Alloalcanivorax dieselolei B5: one gene and its partner. The protein of the gene in region 2 interacts with the protein of the main gene of each other region in a pairwise test. Links are inferred from orthologs where the notes say so. Each region holds a gene or a part of one and is shown on either strand. Other genes may lie near its edges.

Region 1 (9,043 bases), 3.2 Mb from region 2 along the record:
CCCGTACCGCGGTGGGCACGGTGCCCTGACGACGGCCGCCGGGGCGTTCCTCCGGTGTCAGCGCTTCCACCCGCACGTGGCCGGTGCCGTTCTGCTCGATGCCGAGACGAACCGCGGCGGCCCAGGACAGATCGATGATGCGGTCGGAATGGAAGGGGCCGCGGTCGTTCACCCGCACCACCAACTGCTTGTTGTTATCCAGATTGGTGACGCGGACATAAGTAGGCAGCGGCAGGGTGCGGTGGGCGGCGGTGAACCGGTACATGTCATAGGGTTCACCGCTGGAAGTCCGATAACCGTGAAACTTGCGTCCATACCAGGACGCCAGCCCTTCCTCATGGTAGCCCTCGGAGGACGGCAACACATGATAGGTCTGTCCCCACACGGAGTAGGTGGCCGGATTGCCGTAACGGCTCGGCGGCTCGGATTTGGGAACCGGCTCCGGTATCCGCTCTATACTGCTGCGATCCTCGGCGGGCGGCGGACTGTCGGTGCTATGGGCATAACGGTCCGAGCCCGGTGCGCCGGCGGGGTCGCGGGCAGGGGGCTGGGCCGGGGAGGCATCACCGCTACTCTTTTTTGGAGGGCCGGCTGGAGCGTCCGGCGTGGTCGCCGGCGGGGTCAGGCTACAGGCACCCAGAGCCAGGGCCAAGGCACTGATCAGAAGGCCACGCATCAAGACCGGTCCTCTTCCAGCGCATGGGCCAGCTGCCGGGACAGCTGCAGCACCGCCATGGCGTAAAGTTCGCTGTGGTTGTATCGAGTGATCACGTAAAAGTTGCGCGTCACCATCCAGAATTCGTGTCCTTTTTCACCGGTCAGGTCCAGCAGCGCCACCTGGGTGTCATCCGCCAGATCAAAGCAGTATTCGCTGCCGAGGGTATCATCCTGGCAGCTCACTGCCACTACGCCGTTTTTCCGGGCCGTAGCGAGACTGAAGGACGGCTTGTAGCCTTTTTCCGCCAACGCCTCATAGCCCTGACCTTCGATTCTGGCGCGGGCGGCTACCGGGAAGCCCGGCTGCCAATGATGACGGTGGAAATAATTTGCAACACTGCCGATGGCGTCGGCGGGGCTGTTGACCAGATCGGTGACGCCATCTTGATCATAGTCCACCGCGTAGGCCTGGTAGCTGGTGGGAATGAACTGAGCCAGGCCCATGGCGCCGGCGTAGGAACCGGTGATCTCGCTGGCGTCGATATGGGCCTGGTTTTCCATCTCCATCAGGGCCACCAACTGGCCGCGGAAGAAGGACGCCCGTGGTGGATAATCGAAGCCCAGGGTGGTCAAGGCGTCCAACACCCGGTAGGTGCCTTTATGACGGCCGTAGTAGGTCTCCACGCCGATGATGGCGAGGATGATTTCACGGGGTACGCCATATTCGGCCTCGGCCCGGGCCAGTTCCTGCTGGTTTTCCCTGGCGAAGGCGACGCCGGCGTCGACCCGTTCCTGCTGTAAAAAGATTTTCTGATAACGGGCCCAGGTCATGGTGTGTTCCGCCGGGCGCGCGATGGATTCGAGGATCTTGTCCTGCCGCCGGGCCTGGGAGAGCAGTTCGCGGGCCCGTTTTTCGTCCACTCCTTTTTTCACCACTTCCTGGATCAGGGCTTCCGCCTTGGGGTGATGGGCATAGCCTTGCTCTTCGGCGAAAGCCGTGGCCATGGGGAAAACAGCGGTGAGGAAAACAAAGGGGGTGAGCAGGGCGGACAGTCTTACACCCATGAGTTTCTCCATAAAAACAGGGGGGATGGGGCTGGGAGCCATAATATCGGGGTCGGCAAGGTTAAACCATGATCGCGGCGCGCGCCGCGCTGGCGACAGGCTCTAAGTGCTGACCATGGAATCCGCCGCCGGTTCAGAAGTTGATGAAGCGCCGGTGGGTATGGATCGACATCAGCATGCCGAAACTGGCCAGCAGGGTAACAATCGAAGTGCCGCCATAACTGACCAGCGGCAGCGGTACCCCCACCACCGGCAGCAGGCCGGACACCATGCCCACGTTGACAAACACGTAGATGAAAAAGGTCATGGTCAGTGCCGCCGCCAGCAATCGGCTGAAGGTCTCCTGAGCTTGCCAGCTGATAAAGAAGCCGCGCCCGATGATTACCAGATAGACCGCCAGTAACAGCAGGAATCCGATCAGCCCGAACTCTTCACCGAGCACGGCGAGAATGAAATCGGTGTGGGACTCCGGCAGGAAGTCCAGCCGCGACTGGGTGCCGTCCTGCCAGCCCTTGCCGCCGATGCCGCCGGAGCCGATGGCGGTCTTCGACTGGATGATGTTCCAGCCGGCTCCACGCGGGTCGGCCTCCGGATTCAGGAAGGTGTCCACCCGGGTGCGCTGGTAGTCGTGCAGAACGAAGAAATACATCAGGGGCGCGGCCACCACCAGCACCAGCACCGCCAGCCCGATCAGCCGCCAGGACAGCCCCGCCATGAACAGGACCACCAGGCCGGCGGCGGCAATCAGAAGGGCGGTGCCCAGATCCGGTTGCATGGCGATCAGCACTGTGGGTAGAAAGATGAGGACCAGCGCGCCAAGCACATTACGTTTTGACGGCGGCAAAGTGCGGTCGCTGAAGAACCAGGCGACCATGGCCGGCACCGCCAGTTTCATCAGTTCCGCGGGCTGAAAACGGCCGATGCCGGGCAGGCTCAGCCAGCGCTGGGCCCCCTTCGCCTCGGTGCCTACCAGAATCACCAGTGCCAGCAGGACCAGGCCGACGCAGTACACCAGGGGTGCCCAGAAACGGAACGTTCTCGGTGGCAGTTGCGCCAGCACCAGCATCACCAGCAAACCGCCGCCGAAGCGGATGGCCTGGCGGACCACCGTGTCCAGGCTGCCGCCGCTGGCGCTGTAGAGGACCGCCAGGCCGCCCAGCATGGTCAACAGAAGGGCCGCCAGCAGCGGTGGGTCCAGATGCAGGCGCGTGGCCACCGGGGTGCGGAAGATGGCATGGCCGCCGTTGTCGGTGGTTCTGACCGGATCGACTTGACTCATTGGGCGGCCGTCCTGGTCGAGTGGGCGGTGGCGGCGGTGGTATTGGCCGGTGCGGGCAGCGCATTCTGTATGGGCGGCCGCGCCAGCGGCTCCGGAACACTCAGATTACCGTCCTCGTCCAGCAGCCAGGCGTCCATCACCTGACGAGCCACCGGGCCGGCCACGGAACCGCCATGACGGCCATTCTCCACCATCACCGCCACGGCGATGGCCGGGTTTTCAACCGGCGCGAAGGATACGATCAGAGCATGGTCGAGCATGCGTTCCGCCAATTCTTCCTCGTTATAGGTTTCTTCCTGGCCAACCGAAAACACCTGAGCGGTGCCGCTTTTGGCGCCCATATGATAGCGGGCGTCCTTGGCCATGACACGGCCGGTGCCGCGGTTGCTGTGGACCACGGCTTCCATGGCGTGCTTCATGCGCTCCCAGTTTTGAGGGTCCTTGAGCACGATATCCGGACGGCGCGGCCGATGGGTTTCATCGGCGGCCAGGGTGGGTACCACCTGGTGGCCGTCATTGGCCAGGATCGCCGTGGCCACCGCCAGTTGCAGCGGGGTGGTGAGCATGAAGCCCTGGCCAATACTGGTGTTGATGGTATCGCCGTGGAACCAGGGTGCGTTACGGGCGGCCCGTTTCCATTCCCGGGAAGGCATATTCCCTTCGGATTCGTTGAGCAGGTCGATGCCGGTGGTCTCGCCGATGGAGAAGCCGACCATGAAATCATGCATGCGATCGATACCGAGCCGGAACCCCATATCGTAGAAATAGGTGTCACAGGATTGCACCACCGCCTTTTCCATATCCACCTGACCATGCCCCCAGCGCTTCCAGTCCCGGTAGCGGTGCGGATTGCCCTCGAGACTGAAATAGCCGGGGTCGTGGATGGTCCTCTCCCAGGTGGTGACGCCGGCATCCAGGCCCGCCAGACCGAGCATGGGTTTCACCGTGGAGCCTGGTGGATAACGGCCCTGCAGGGCGCGGTTGAACAGCGGGTGATCATGATCCTGCTGATAACGGGCATAGTCCTTGTGGGAAATGCCGGTGACGAACAGGTTGGGATCGAAACCGGGGCGGCTGACGAAGGCGAGCACGCTGCCGTCGCGGGGATCAATGGCGATCACCGCGCCGCGCCGCTCGCCGAGGGCGTCATAGGCGGCCTGCTGCACTCTCAGATCCAGGGACAGGCGCAGATCGTCACCGGGTATCGGTGGTTGCTCTTCCAGAACCCGCAGGATCCGGCCGCGGGCATTGGTTTCCACCTGACGATAGCCGACCTGGCCGTGTAGCCGATGTTCGTAATAGCGTTCCACGCCGGTGCGGCCGTAATAATGAGTACCGCTGTAGTTGCGCTGCTCGGCCAGGGTCATGTTATCCAGGTCCTCGGCGTTGAGGCGGTTGACGTAGCCGAGCACGTGGGAAAACAGATGACTGTGAGGATAGTAACGCACCGGCGATGCCGTGACCCGGGCCCCGGGTAGCTCGTGTTGATGCACCGCGATGCGGGCGATCTCCTCCTCGGTGAGCCGGCCGCGCAGCGGGATCGGTTCCCACGGGCGGCGGGCGCTGGTGCGGCGCCGCTCGAACCGCTCCAGGTCATCGTCGGTCAGCGGGATCAACTGGCGGATGCGATTCAGGGTGTCGTGCAGATCCGCGCTTTGCTCCACTGCCAGTTCCAGGGTGAAATCCGGCCGGTTCACCGCCAGGATTTCCCCGTTGCGGTCGGTGATCAGGCCGCGCGGCGGCGACATCGCCTGGGTCAGCACCCGGTTGTTGTCGCTAAGGGTAGTGAACCGGCTGTGCTGGGCAATCTGCAGCCAGGCCATGCGCCCGACCAGCACCAGCGACAACACCAGCACCAGCGCCACCGCCACCAGCAGCCGCAGGCTGAACAGACGGTGCTCGTGATGGTGGTCCTTGAGGGTCAGCGGTTGGCGCATGTGGATCCTGTGATCGGTTCCGCGCCCGGTCGCCGCGGCACGGTGATCGGAACGAAATGTGAATGTGGATCGCGCATGGCTGCCAGATTATCGGGTGGTTTTGCTCAGCGATGATAGGGGTGGCCGGCAAGCAGCGTCCAGCCGCGATACAGCTGTTCGGCGAGCAACACCCGTACCAGCGGGTGCGGCAGCGTCAACGCCGACAGTGACCAGCGCTCATCGGCAGCGGCGGACAACCTGGCACACAAGCCATCCGGACCTCCCACCAGCAGCGCCAGATCCTGCCCCAGATCCCGCAACTCGCCGAGACGTTGTGACAACATGGGCGTATCCACCGCTTTGCCGGTGACCTCCAGGGCCACCACGCGGGCGCCGGGCAGCTTCTCCAGCCGTTTGCGGATGGCCTCGCCCTCGGCCCGCACCAAAGCGGCGACGTCGCCCTTGGCCCGTTTGGGCAGCGGGATTTCCTCCAGCTGCAGGCGCATGTCCGGGGGCAGCCGCTTCTGGTATTCCTGGAAGCCCTGCTCGACCCAGGCCGGCATGCGAGTGCCGACGGCAAACAGATGGATGCGCATAGACTCTCCTGCGGCGCCTCTCTGCCCCGGCCCTCGGTGATGCCGGGTCAGGCAAGTGGGACTGCGAAACGGCTCGCCGGTTCAGCCCGGATCCTTGTCGGCCGGCGTGCCGGCCCGCTCGGGATGGTGATCCGGGTTCCGCCACAGGCGTTCCAGATCGTAGAACTCGCGGGTGGCGGGCAGCATCAAGTGGACGATGACGTCACCGAGATCCACCAGGATCCACTCGGCCCCTTTTTCGCCTTCGGTGCCCAACGGGCGATGACCGGCCTGTTTGGCCCGTTCCACCACGTTGTCCGCCAGTGCTTTGACGTGGCGGTTGGAGGTGCCGCTGGCGATGACCATATCGTCCGCCACACTGGTGAGCTCGCGAACATCCAGGTGGGTGACGTTGCGTGCTTTCAGTTCTTCGAGCGCGTCGAGTACCAGATCCAGCAGAGAGGTATCAGAACTCATGGGGCCTCATTGTTTCCATTGTATTGGCGTCGGTGTTGGTAGTGACGTCGGTGTTGGTAGTGGCGTCGATGTCGGAGCCGGGTTCGGTGATTCCGGGTGCCGCCGGGACAGCGGATGTCCGCACATTATACAAACCATGGCGGCGGATATGCGCTTCCACCACCGGGGTCAGGGCACGGCATTGTCCCCGGTACTCCAGTGCCTCGCGGATGGCGGTGGCGGAAATGTCCATGTGCGGATGCGTCAGCATCAGCCGGCGCCCCGCCGGGAGTGCCTGCAGCAGGCGTGGCCGGCCCCGCGGAAAGGCCTTTTCCACCGCCGGCAGCGGTGCTGGCGCGCCGGGGCGAGGCACCACCGCCAGATGGCACAAGGCGGCGAAGCGACGCCAGCCGTGCCATTGATGCAGGCTGGCGAAGCTGTCGGCGCCGATCATGAACACCAATGGCCGCCGCCGGCCAATGAGGCGGCGAAAGTGCTGCAACGTCAGATGAGTGTAGGACGGGCCGGCCTGGCGCAACTCCCAGTCATCCGCCAGCAGGGCCGGATGTCCGGCACAGGCCAGACGCACCATGGCCAGGCGCTCGCCGGCGTCCGCCAGGGGCTGGGGCCGGTGTGGCGGTACCGCATTGGGCAGCAACCGCACCGGCGCGTTACCGAGCGCCTGGGATACGGCCAGGGCGGCGCGCACATGAGCACCGTGAACCGGGTCGAAGGTGCCACCGAAAAGAATCAGCGGCTTCACGCCGCTGATTTCGGATGTCGGACGTCGCACGTCGGACGCTTTAAACATGAAGTCTTCCGGCAAGCGGGGGAAGCGAATGTCCGTTGGCGGAAATTCGATTCGTTTTCTGCGGCAAACCCGGCATCGTAACGGCGGCCTTACTGGCGCACATGCCCGTCGCCCAGTACCACCCATTTTTGACTGGTCAGCCCTTCCAGACCCACCGGGCCCCGGGCATGGAGCTTGTCGGTGGAAATGCCGATCTCCGCGCCAAGGCCGTATTCGAAGCCGTCGGCGAAGCGAGTGGAAGCGTTGACCATCACCGAGCTGGAATCCACTTCGGCGAGAAAACGCCGTGCCCGGGTGTAATTCTCGGTGATGATCGCCTCGCTGTGCTGGGAACTGTAGCGATGGATGTGATCCATGGCCTGATCCAGATCATCGACGAGGCGAATGGCCAGAATCGGCGCCAGATACTCTTCTTCCCAGTCGCTTTCGGTGGCGGCGGTAATGTCTTTCAGCAGCGCCCGGGTGCGTTCGCAGCCACGCAACTCCACACCCTCTTCCCGGTACATCCGGGCCAGCTCCGGCAGCACCGTGGCGGCGATGTCCTGGTGCACCAGCAGCGTTTCCATGGTGTTGCAGGTGCCGTAGCGCTGGGTCTTGGCGTTGTAGGCGACTTTGATCGCCTTGTCGGCATCGGCGTCCACATCGATGTAGGTGTGGCAGTTGCCGTCCAGATGTTTGATCACCGGCACCCGGGCTTCGCGGCTGATGCGCTCGATCAGGCCCTTGCCGCCGCGGGGAACGATCACGTCCACGTATTCGGGGTGGGTGATCAACTCGCCCACGGCGGCACGGTCGGTGGTTTCCAGTACCTGTACCGCGGTTTCCGGCAGGCCGGCGGCGGCCAGACCCTGACGCAGGCAGGCGGCGATGGCCTGGTTGGAATCAATGGCTTCGGAACCGCCACGCAGAATCGCTGCGTTGCCGGATTTCAGACACAGGGCCGCCGCGTCGATGGTGACGTTGGGGCGGGATTCGTAAATGATGCCGATCACGCCCAGGGGCACGCGCATGCGGCCCACCTGGATGCCGGAGGGACGATAGCTCAGATCGGTGATCTCTCCCACCGGATCGGCCAGCGCGATAACCTGCTCGAGCCCTTCCACCATGCCCTCGAAGCGCGCCGGGGTCAGTTCCAGGCGATCCAGCAAGGCCGCGTCCAGGCCATTGTCGCGGCCCCGCGCCAGGTCGCCCTGGTTGGCGGCGAGAATGGTGTCACGGTGCTCGCGCAACGCCCCGGCGATGGCCATCAGGGCGTTGTTCTTGTCACCGGCGCTGGCCCGGGCCATGGCCCGGGCGGCGTCGCGGGCGTGCTCGCCCACGTTGGCCATGTACTGCTGGATATCCATGTGTTCTGTCATGCCGTGTCGATCGGAAGCCCCATAGTATAGGTGCAGGACGACAGCGGCGAAACCGGCGCCTTCACGCCGGCCCGGTGCGGGCTTCCAGGACCCGTACCATCGGGGTGCGGCGGGTGCGCGGAATGGGCAGTTGCTGGTAGTAATCCGCCGGGTCGTGAATGTCGAGGCCGTGGAAACCGAGGGTGCGAAAGTGGCTGCGGCTCTCCTCGTCGGAATCGAAATGGAAGCTGACCTGGCTGCGGGACAGGACTCCGAGCAGGCCGCCCAGGGTTTTCAGGGTCCGCTGGAAACGGCGATTGGCGTAGAGCGGATAGTTGTCGGTGAGATAACGGCCATCGGGAAAGCCGGCCAGTGACGCCGCCAGCCGTTGCCAGAACGGGCTGATCGAGGCCAGCGAGAAATAATTGATCAGGCCTTCGGTGACCACCGCCACCGGCTTGTCCGGGTCGAAGCGGGCCAGCAAGGCGGGCACGCTGTCATCGCCCTGTTCCAGCAGAATATTCACGGTTTCCACCCGGTGCCGGTCGCCAAGCGCCCCCAGCCGTGCTAGCAGCCGCCGTTTGCGCCGGGCCATGTCCGGCAGATCCGCTTCCACATAGGTGATGCCGGAGTGCTGCTGACGAAAACGACAACCGCGTGGGCTCAGACCACAGGCGATTTCCAGAATCTGCACGTCCGGATAGCGTTGGATCAGTGACTGCAGGCGGGCGTTGATGAGGTAATGGCGTTGCAACAGGAAAGTGCGGATATTGCCGCCCAGCAGTTGTTTGCCCGCCGCCTCGAAGGGGGTCATCGCATGGTACAGCAAGGCCCCGACGGGGGTCTGGAAAGCCGCCGAGGAAAGCCCGTTCCGCACCCATACCTGGCCGGTATAAAGAGCAGTAAAGCTGATCGAAGAGGTGTCCAGACGCTGCGGCATGGTTCTT
Region 2 (9,145 bases):
CGCTATTTCTTCAAGGACAAGGTGTTGCCGGACCGGGTGGCCGACACCGATCAGACGCTTGTCCCTGACCGCTTCAGGTTGTTGCTGGCGGACAAGGAATTCGGCTGGCACCTGCTGTTCTATCAGGGTGACACCGTCTATTACCATCAGCCTTTCACCAATGCGGTGAAGGTGCTGTGCCAGCGGGATTCCAGCGCTCCCATGGCGGCGTTGGGGCAGGGGCTCTACCGTGACGACCGGCATCTGTACTTTGCCTGGGTGGAATGGGACTGGAACCGGCAAAGCCGAGGCGGAGGGCGCGGGCTGCAGGGTTGGAGCAGCGGTTTGGCGGTAGTGCCGGACGTCGATCCCGACCAGTTCCGTTTTATCGAAAAGGCACGTTACCGCTGGTCGGGTCACACTCTGCGCGGTGACGTGTACGAGGCCGATGGTCAGCGCTTCTTTCGTCTGAATCACAAGGGGCCGGGGTCCTATCAAGCGGCATTGATGGGCTTTGACGAGAACGGTGAGCTGCGCCACTTACGGCACGACAGCCGCTGTGGGGCTTATACGGAATCCCCGAACCGCTCGAGTTTCCTCAATGATCTGAAGGGCGCGGTGAAATGGATGATTGATCGCGGCTCGTGAGCCGCTGAAAGCCCTGGACGATATCTTCCCGGAGTTGTGAACGGGGACGGCGGGCAGCATAAAAAAAGCCGGGGGATTTTCTCCGGTTTTTTTGGATAAAGGAAACCCTTCCCTTCTCCCTCATTCCTCAAAGAACTTTTTATCGGGAAACGCCGGCTGTCCGGCGTTTATACTGTCTCGCAGTTATGCATATGGCATCACACGGAGGGTCGAGGGTTTGGGTGACACAAACAGAGGGGCGCGCCTGATCGGCGGCAAAGTTGCCGTGATCATCGCTTTGCTGGTCTGTGTGGTCAGCGGCGTGGTGATCTATTTGATGCTTGCTCCGAAAGGCCCTGAAGTGGAGCCCAGCGATTATCCCGGCAGCCGTTACGCCCGTGATGACGCCGGGCAGGTTTGGTTCCTAATCCCGGGTGATGGCTATCAGCCGGTGGAAGGGGCGGATGCGGATACCTTCGAACCGGTGCCCGGGGAGACCGGCAGGGGTTATGTCTACAGTGGTTTGGGCCGTGACCGCGATCACTTTTATGCGCTGGGCCAACGGGTGCCGGGCGTGGCGCCGGATAGCGTGCGTTACCTGGAGGCGCACTACTATCTCGCCGGCGATAAGGTGTACTACGGGACCACCCTGCTGGATGGGGCCGATCCGGGTACCTTTCGAGTGTTCAAGAACGATGGGGTGTTCTGGAACGATTACGCCCATGACGATCAGCGCCTGTACTATCAGGGGCGTTGGATCTCTGGTGCGGATATTCCGTCGTTAAGCAGGGTCGGCGTGGAGGCGCCGACCCTGGCGCAAGGACACTATCTTCGCGATGCCCGGCGGGTGTACTACCGTGGCCGGGTGGTGGAGGGCGCGCGCCCGGCCCGGTTCACCCTGGTCGAGGTGTGGGGGGAGCCCAGGAATATCCTCTACGATACCCATTACGGCTATGACGGACAGCGCTACTTCCTGGGGGATCAGGCGTTGCCAGGCCGGGTGTCCGACACCGATCAGGCCCTGGTACCGGGTGGCCTCAAAGTGTTGGTGGCGGACAAGAGCGTCGGCTGGCACTTTCTGTTTTATCAAGGTGATACGTTTTACTACCACCAGCCGTTTACCAACGAACTGAAAACGCTGTGCCGGCGGGATTCCAGTGCGCCTATCGAAGTGCTGGGGCGGGGGCTCTATCGGGATGACCGGCATGTGTACTATGCCTGGGCGGCCCGGGATTATAAAAAGGGGCGCTATTTTCGCGGGCTTCGCGGCTGGTACAGCGGCTTGGAAGTGGTGCCTGGGGCCGACCCGGATGACGTTCAATTGATCGGAAAACACGATTACCGGATGCTCGGTAAAACCGTGTCCGGGGACCTGTATCAATCCAACGGCCAACGTTTTTTCAACCCCGCCGACGGGGATCGGGCCGCCCTATGGGGCGTGGACGAATCGGACGAAGTGCAACCGCTGGCGAGGGGGCATGAGTGTGAAGCCTATACCCGCAATCCCGATTGGGTTGGCATTCCTGTTTTCGCCCGGAACACTCTTGTGTTTCTTGCCGTGCTGCTCCTGATCATAAAAGGAGGTGGAAGGTTTCTTCGCCGGGTTGAAATGCTAAAAAACTAAGTACGGATCGCGGTCCACGGACCGCGATCTTGTTCTGGCGTAAGGCCGCTCAGAAAATCTGTTCCGGACTGCCGCCGCTGCCGCCGTTATAGGGGCTCTCCTGTTCCGGCACGTCGTCTTCGCGGAAATACTCGAAGATGGCATTGCTGTTGCCGGACCGAGCGACCAGGCCGCTCTTCGGATCAATGCGGACCGAGACAATACCCGGAGGCTGGCGCAGGGAGGTTTCCGGGACGCCATCCAGCGCCTTGCCCATGTAGCTGGTCCAGATCGGCAGGGCGGCACGGCCGCCGTATTCGCCCCAGCCCAGGGAGGTCGGCGTGTCCAGTCCCACCCACACGGTGGTTACCAGGCTCGGCGCATAGCCGGAGAACCAGGCATCCACATGGTTGTTGGTGGTGCCGGTCTTGCCGGCCAGATCCTTGCGGCCAAGGGAGCTTGCCTGGCGGCCGGTGCCGCGCTTGATCACGTCCTGCAGCATGGAGTTCATCAACCAGGCCACCTCCGGATCCAGGGTGCGGGGCGCCAGCACCGGCGGCGGTTGCAATGTTTCCGGGGGCTGATCATCGCGGTTGTTGTTGCCGAGGCTGACTTCCTCGCGCTCCAGCAGCGTGGGCAGTTGTTCGCGTTGTTCCCAGGCCGCTTCCTCGGTGGCGATTCGGGCTCGTTCATCGGCGCAGGGCAGATCACACCGCAGCACTTCCGGTGCGCGCCACAGCACATGGCCGTCGCGGTCTTCGATACGATCAATATACCAGGGGGCCACCCGGTAACCGCCGTTGGCGAACATGGCGTAAGCGGTGGCCAATTCCAGCGGCGTCAGCGATCCGCTGCCCAGGGCCAGGGACAGGTCCCTCTGGAAACGATCATAGGGCAGGCCAAACTCTTTCAGAGTCTCCATGGTCTGTTCGATGCCCACCTGGCGGAGAATGCGGATCGATACCAGGTTGAGAGAACGGTACAGCGCTTCACGCATGCGGGTGGGGCCATAGAAGCGGCCGCTGGAGCCTTTCGGCCGCCAGGCCTTGCCCAGCTCGGCGCTGTCGTAGACCACCGGGGCGTCATTGATGATGGTGGCCGGGGTGAAACCGTTTTCCAGTGCCGCGGTGTAAACAAACGGCTTGAACACCGAACCAGCCTGGCGCTGGCCCTGCATCGCCCGGTTGAAGTTGGAGGCGGCGAAGCTGTAGCCGCCCTGCAGTGCCTGCAGAGCGCCGGTTTCCGGATCCAGTGACACCAGTGCGGATTGCGCCTGGGGCAGTTGCGCCAGCCGCCAGTGGGCGCCGTTCTTGTCATTCACCGGGCGCAGGTAGATGACATTGCCGACTTTGAGGACATCGGCGACCTGCTTGGGTTTTTCCCCGACATAACCCTTGCGCAATGCCGGGCGCGCCCAACTGATATCCTTCCAGGCCACCACAGCCTGTTTGCCGTCGCCCAACAGCACCGCGGCGGCGTCTTCCCGTATCTCGGTAACGATGGCGGTGCGCAGCGGACCGTAAGCGGGCTGGTCCTTGAAGGTGTCGAGCCAGGCGACCACGTCGTTGCCCAGGCCTTCCTGATCCTCCTCCTCCGGGCGGGCCAGCTCCGGCTGCGGCGCCTCATCCTCGGGGGCGGCCTCCGCCTCGTCGCCCTGGGGCCAGGTCAGCTCCGGCAGGGAGCCGGTGTCCACCTCGGCCAGCGGCCCGCGATAGCCGTGGCGTTCATCGTATTCGTGCAGGCCTTCACGCAGGGCGCGTACCGCCGCTTCCTGACGTTTGCTGTCGACCGTGGTGATAACCCGTAAACCCTGGGTGTAGAGGTCGCCGGGGATGATATCGGCCACCGCCAGGCGCGCCATCTCCGCCACATAGGCGCCTTCCACTTCCGGTCGTGAGGTGTGATAGCGAGCGGTCACCGGCGCCTGCCGGGCTTGTTCCATTTGCTCTTCGGTAATGGCGCCGGTTTCGTGCATGCGGCCGAGAATCCAGTTACGGCGCTGTACCGCCCGCTCCGGGTTGGTGATCGGGTTGTAGGCGGAAGGCGCCTTCGGCAGGCCGGCGATCATCGCCAGCTGCGGCAGGGTCAGTTCGCCGATGTCCTTGCCGTAGTAGACCTTGGCCGCGGCCTGGGCGCCGTAGGAGCGGTGACCCAGATAGATCTTGTTGAGATACAGCTCGAGAATCTGCTCCTTGGTCAGGATGTTCTCGATCTGCATGGCCAGCACGATCTCGTTGAACTTGCGCAGGAAGCGCTGTTCCCGGTCGAGAAAGAAGTTGCGCGCCACCTGCATGGTGATGGTGGAACCGCCGGAACGGATCTCGCGATAGCGGATCAACTCCACCGCGGCCCGGGCCAGCCCTTTCACGTCCACCCCGGCGTGGCGGAAGAAGCGCTCGTCTTCCGCCGCCAGTACCGCCTGGACGAACAGCGGCGGCAGATGGTCAAAGGTGACCGGCTCGCGGCGCTTCTCGCCGTATTCGGCCATGAGTTTCTCGTCGCTGCTGTAGATACGCAGCGGCGTCTGGTATTCGACCTCGCGAATGCCAATGGCATCAGGCAGTTGCGGCGCCAGGTACAGATAGGAGCCGGCCATGACCAGGACGGCGCCACAGACGGCGGCAAAGGCGAGGAGGAGGAGAGGGCGGATCCAACGGACGGCAGATTGCATATAGTGGCAATTGATGTGGATTCAGAATAAAGGCTTAGAGCATGTTCTCGGCGGTCCGGGCCAAGTCACCTGGGACGGTTTATGCGCGGGAACAGCATCCAGCCGTGAAGCACGTCATTATACGGCGTAAAGGTTGTTGTGATCTAATAACCTTTCTGCTACTACTAATTTCTCATGTTGTACAGCATAAGAACTACGTAAGTATATCTTTTTCTGGGTAAAAAAGTACTTCCAATCTACTCTCTTGGGGCGAAAGACTGTGCTGCCTTTTCTAAGAAAAAAGGCCCAAGCCATGCTGGGGGTCGATATCAGTTCCACCGCCGTGAAGCTGCTGGAGCTATCCAGGTCCGGGGGGCGCTTCAAGGTCGAGAGCTACGCCGTCGAGCCGCTCACGGCCAATACCGTGGTGGAGAAAAACATCACCGATGTGGAAGGGGTGGGGGATGTGATCGCCCGGGTGGTTGCCCGGGCCCGCCCGGGGGTCAAGGCCGCCGCCGTGGCGGTGCCCGGCTCCGCCACCATCACCAAGGTGATCGAAATGGACGCCTCGCTCAGCGAGGACGATATGGAAACGCAATTGCGGGTGGAGGCGGATCAGTACATCCCGTTCCCCCTGGACGAAGTGCGCATGGATTTTCAGGTGCTCGGCGCCACCGAGGATACCCCCGACCGGGTGGAAGTCCTGGTGGTGGCGTCGCGTACGGAGAACGTGGAAATGCGCGCCGATGCCCTGGAAATCGGTAACCTTCAGGCCAAGGTGGTGGACGTGGAGGCCTACGCCATGGAGCGGGTCTTTCAACTGGTGGCGCCCGCCCTGCCCAACGCCGATGAGCTGGAAACGGTGGCGGTGTTCGATATCGGCGCCACCATGACCACCCTCAATGTGTTTCATCAAGGGCGCAGCGTCTATACCCGCGAGCAACTGTTCGGCGGCAAGCAGCTCACCGAGGAAATTCAGCGCCGCTACGGCATCTCCATGGAGGAGGCCGGGCTGGCGAAGAAAACCGGGGAATTGCCGGAGGACTATGAGAGCGAGGTGTTGCAGCCGTTCAAGGACGCCATCGTCCAGCAGATCAACCGGTCCCTGCAGTTCTTCTATGGATCCACCCAGTTCAATCAGGTGGATTACATCCTGCTGGCCGGTGGTTCGGCTTCCATCGCCGGATTGCCGGCGCTGATCCAGGACAAGGTGGGCGCCGGGTGTTCCCTGGCCGATCCCTTCGCCGGCATGAGCAAGGCCGGCAAGGTCAACGTCCGGGCCCTGGCCAACGACGCCCCGGCGATGATGATCGCCTGCGGCCTGGCGCTGAGGAGCTTTGAACTATGAGCACCAGCATTAACCTGCTTCCCTGGCGGGAGGCGCGCCGCAAGCAGCGCCAGCAGGAATTCGTCGCCTTGCTGATTTTTGCCGCGTTGCTGGCGGGTCTGCTGTTCTGGATGTGGAAAGGGGTGATGGAGGATCGCATTGCCGATCAGCAGACCCGCAACAGCCATATTCAGACCGAGATCGCCAAGCTCGATGAGCAGATCAAGGAAATCAAGGAACTGGAAACGCGCCGCGCGGAACTGGTGGCGCGGATGCAGGTGATCCAGGAATTGCAGGGCAACCGGCCCACCATCGTCTACGTTTTCGATCAGTTGGTCCGCACCTTGCCGGACGGCGTCTACTACAGCTCGGTGGAACGCACCGGCAACGTCTTCACCATCAAAGGCGTGGCCGAATCCAACAACCGGGTATCGCGGCTGATGCGGAATCTGGATGGCTCCGACTGGTTCGTCGAGCCCAACCTGATCAACGTCACCGCCCTGGAAGGCAGCCAGCAGGCCAACCAGTTCACGCTGACCGTGAAGCAAGGGCGTCCGGACCGTGAAGGGGATGAGGGGGAGAGTAACGATGAAAGCCTCTGACCTGAAGAATCTCGACGTTCGTGAGCTGATCGACGAGATCAACAGTCTGGATTTCGAGAACATCGGGGGTTGGCCGCTGCCGATCAAGATCGGCGCCGCCGTGCTGGTGTTCGCCGCCGTGCTGTTGTTGGGGTATCTGCTGTCGATCAAGGATCTGAAAGCTCAGCACGAGCGCCTGGAGCGGGAGGAGCAGAGTCTGCTCACCAGCTTCGAGAAGAAGGCGTTCAGCGCCCACAACCTGGAGCAGTACCGCCAGCAGCTGGTGGAGCTGGAAGAGAACTTCGATACCTTGAAAAACCAGTTGCCGCGCGACACCGAGGTGCCCGGTTTGCTGGAGGACATCACCCACACCGGCTTGAGCAGCGGTCTCGAGTTCGAGGTGATCGAGCTCAAGGATGAAGTGCAGAAAGAGTTCTACGCGGAACTGCCCATCGATATCCGGGTGACCGGGGATTACCACGGATTCGGGGCGTTCGTCTCTGGCGTGTCGGCACTGCCTCGGATCGTCACCTTGCACGACTTCAAGGTGGAGCCTGGCAGCAAGGAGGAGAGCGGCGGCTTGCTGAATCTGGCGATCACCGCCAAGACCTATCGCTACGCGGGGCGGGATGGCGCCGATGACGGTGGCGATAAAAAGGTGGCCGGCAAAACGGCGAAAGCGAAAAACAGGAACGGCCGTTCCTAGAGCCGGTGTAAGGGGGGAAGCATGAAAGCGCGTAATTTAGCCGCCGCACCGTGTCTGCTGGCGGCGCTATTGTCTCTCGGGGGCTGCACCGCCGGCGCCGATCTCGGCCAGTTGGATGCCCGTCTCGAGGAAATCAAAGCCCGGCCACGCGGACGTATCGAGCCGCCACCGGAATTCAAACCCATCGCCACCTTTACCTACGGCGCCCACAAGCTGCGGCCGCCCTTTTCGCCGCCGGTGGAGCAGGAACTGGTGAAGGTGCCGGAAGGCCGCAAGGTCGAGCCGGACATGAGCCGGCCACGGGAATACCTGGAGCGTTTCAGTCTGGATGCACTGCGCATGGTGGGCACCATCACCAAACCCGGCAAGGCACTGGAGGCATTGATGGAGGATCCCGCCGGGGCCGTGACCCGGATCCGGGTCGGCAGTTACTTGGGGAAAAATTTCGGCCGGGTGGTGGCCGTTCGCGATAACGAAGTGTCGTTGGTGGAAATCGTGCCTGACGGCCACGACGGCTGGGTGGAGCGGTCCCGCGCCGTTTCCATCGCCGAATAATGTTGCTGGGGAAGCCTGTTATGAAGATCTGCAATGCAATAAAAAACCGATTCGCTCCCCGGCGCTGGGGAATCCGGGTGCTGGCGGTGCTGGCCTGCTGCACCGCCTCACTGGCGTCGGCGGCCACCATTACCGCCCTCGACGCCAACATGCTGCCGGGGGATGGCATGGAAGTGAGAGTGCGCTTTGAGGGCGCCGCGCCGGAGGTGAAGGGCTACAGCATCGAACGTCCGGCCCGCATCGCTCTCGACCTGGTGGGCGCGGACAGTGCCCTGAAAACCCGTCAGCACAATCTCGGCACCGGCAATGCCCGCAGTGTCACGGTGGTGGAGGCCAAGAACCGCACCCGGCTGATCTTCAATCTGGATCAGCTGACCGGTTACAGCACCGAAGTGGATGGACAGGAACTGGTGGTGGTGCTCGGCCGCGACCGTGCGCCGGCCAGCGATCCGGCCAGGGCGGACCAGGAAGCCGCCGCCGCGCCGTTACAGAGTGCGCAGGAGAGCATTCGCAACATCGATTTCCGTCGCGGCAGTGACGGCGAAGGCCGGGTCGTGGTGACGCTGTCCAAACCGTCCATTCCGGTGGATGTGAAGGAAGAAGGCGGTCGTATCCAGGCGCGCTTCGTCGGCGCCGGGGTCGGCAATGAACTGGTGCGTCGTCTCGACGTCACCGACTTCGCCACGCCGGTGCAGTATGTGGAAACCCGCACCGATGACGGCAGCACGGTGATCACCATCGAACCCACCGGCAGTTGGGAATATCTGGCCTATCAGGCGGACAACGAGTTCAGCATCAATATCAAGCCGCTCACCCGTGGCGAAGCGGAACGCAAGAAGCGTGAGTCCTTCAAGTACACCGGAGAGAAGCTGTCACTGAACTTCCAGGACATCGAGGTGCGTTCGGTGCTGCAGCTGATCGCCGATTTCACCGAATTGAATCTGGTGGCGTCCGACACGGTGGCGGGCAAGATTACTCTGCGGCTGCAGAGCGTGCCGTGGGATCAGGCTCTGGATCTGATTCTCAAGACCAAGGGGCTGGATAAGCGCAAGGTGGGCAATGTGCTGCTGGTGGCGCCGGCGGACGAGATCGCCGCGCGCGAACAACTGGAACTGGA

The links.
Region 1: the proteins of B5T_RS19735 (region 2) and mrdA interact in binary tests that used the Escherichia coli proteins (3 or more experiments, as listed by UniProt). The link is inferred for Alloalcanivorax dieselolei B5 from one-to-one orthologs.

The regions. Positions count from the first base shown.
Region 1 is NC_018691.1:1,163,841-1,172,883, forward strand. The notes cover bases 2,469-5,456. They hold mrdA (penicillin-binding protein 2), read right to left. Parts: upstream 4,939-5,456; coding sequence 2,998-4,938; downstream 2,469-2,997. Other genes in these bases: rodA (rod shape-determining protein RodA), read right to left, coding at 2,469-3,001; rlmH (23S rRNA (pseudouridine(1915)-N(3))-methyltransferase RlmH), read right to left, coding at 5,043-5,456. In the rest of the region: B5T_RS05305 (septal ring lytic transglycosylase RlpA family protein), read right to left, coding at 1-676; mltB (lytic murein transglycosylase B), read right to left, coding at 676-1,722; more of rodA, read right to left, coding at 1,856-2,468; more of rlmH, read right to left, coding at 5,457-5,513; rsfS (ribosome silencing factor), read right to left, coding at 5,595-5,969; nadD (nicotinate-nucleotide adenylyltransferase), read right to left, coding at 5,959-6,759; B5T_RS05340 (glutamate-5-semialdehyde dehydrogenase), read right to left, coding at 6,849-8,105; B5T_RS05345 (class I SAM-dependent methyltransferase), read right to left, coding at 8,179-9,036. UniProt on the Escherichia coli protein: Catalyzes cross-linking of the peptidoglycan cell wall. Responsible for the determination of the rod shape of the cell. Is probably required for lateral peptidoglycan synthesis and maintenance of the correct diameter during lateral and centripetal growth.
Region 2 is NC_018691.1:4,401,056-4,410,200, reverse strand. The notes cover bases 2,043-5,132. They hold B5T_RS19735 (penicillin-binding protein 1A), read right to left. Parts: upstream 4,806-5,132; coding sequence 2,280-4,805; downstream 2,043-2,279. Other genes in these bases: B5T_RS19740 (DKNYY domain-containing protein), read left to right, coding at 2,043-2,230. Also shown: B5T_RS19745 (DKNYY domain-containing protein), read left to right, coding at 1-627; more of B5T_RS19740, read left to right, coding at 845-2,042; B5T_RS19730 (pilus assembly protein PilM), read left to right, coding at 5,140-6,207; B5T_RS19725 (PilN domain-containing protein), read left to right, coding at 6,204-6,788; B5T_RS19720 (type IV pilus inner membrane component PilO), read left to right, coding at 6,775-7,473; B5T_RS19715 (pilus assembly protein PilP), read left to right, coding at 7,495-8,028; type IV pilus secretin PilQ, read left to right, coding at 8,049-9,145. UniProt on the Escherichia coli protein: Cell wall formation. Synthesis of cross-linked peptidoglycan from the lipid intermediates.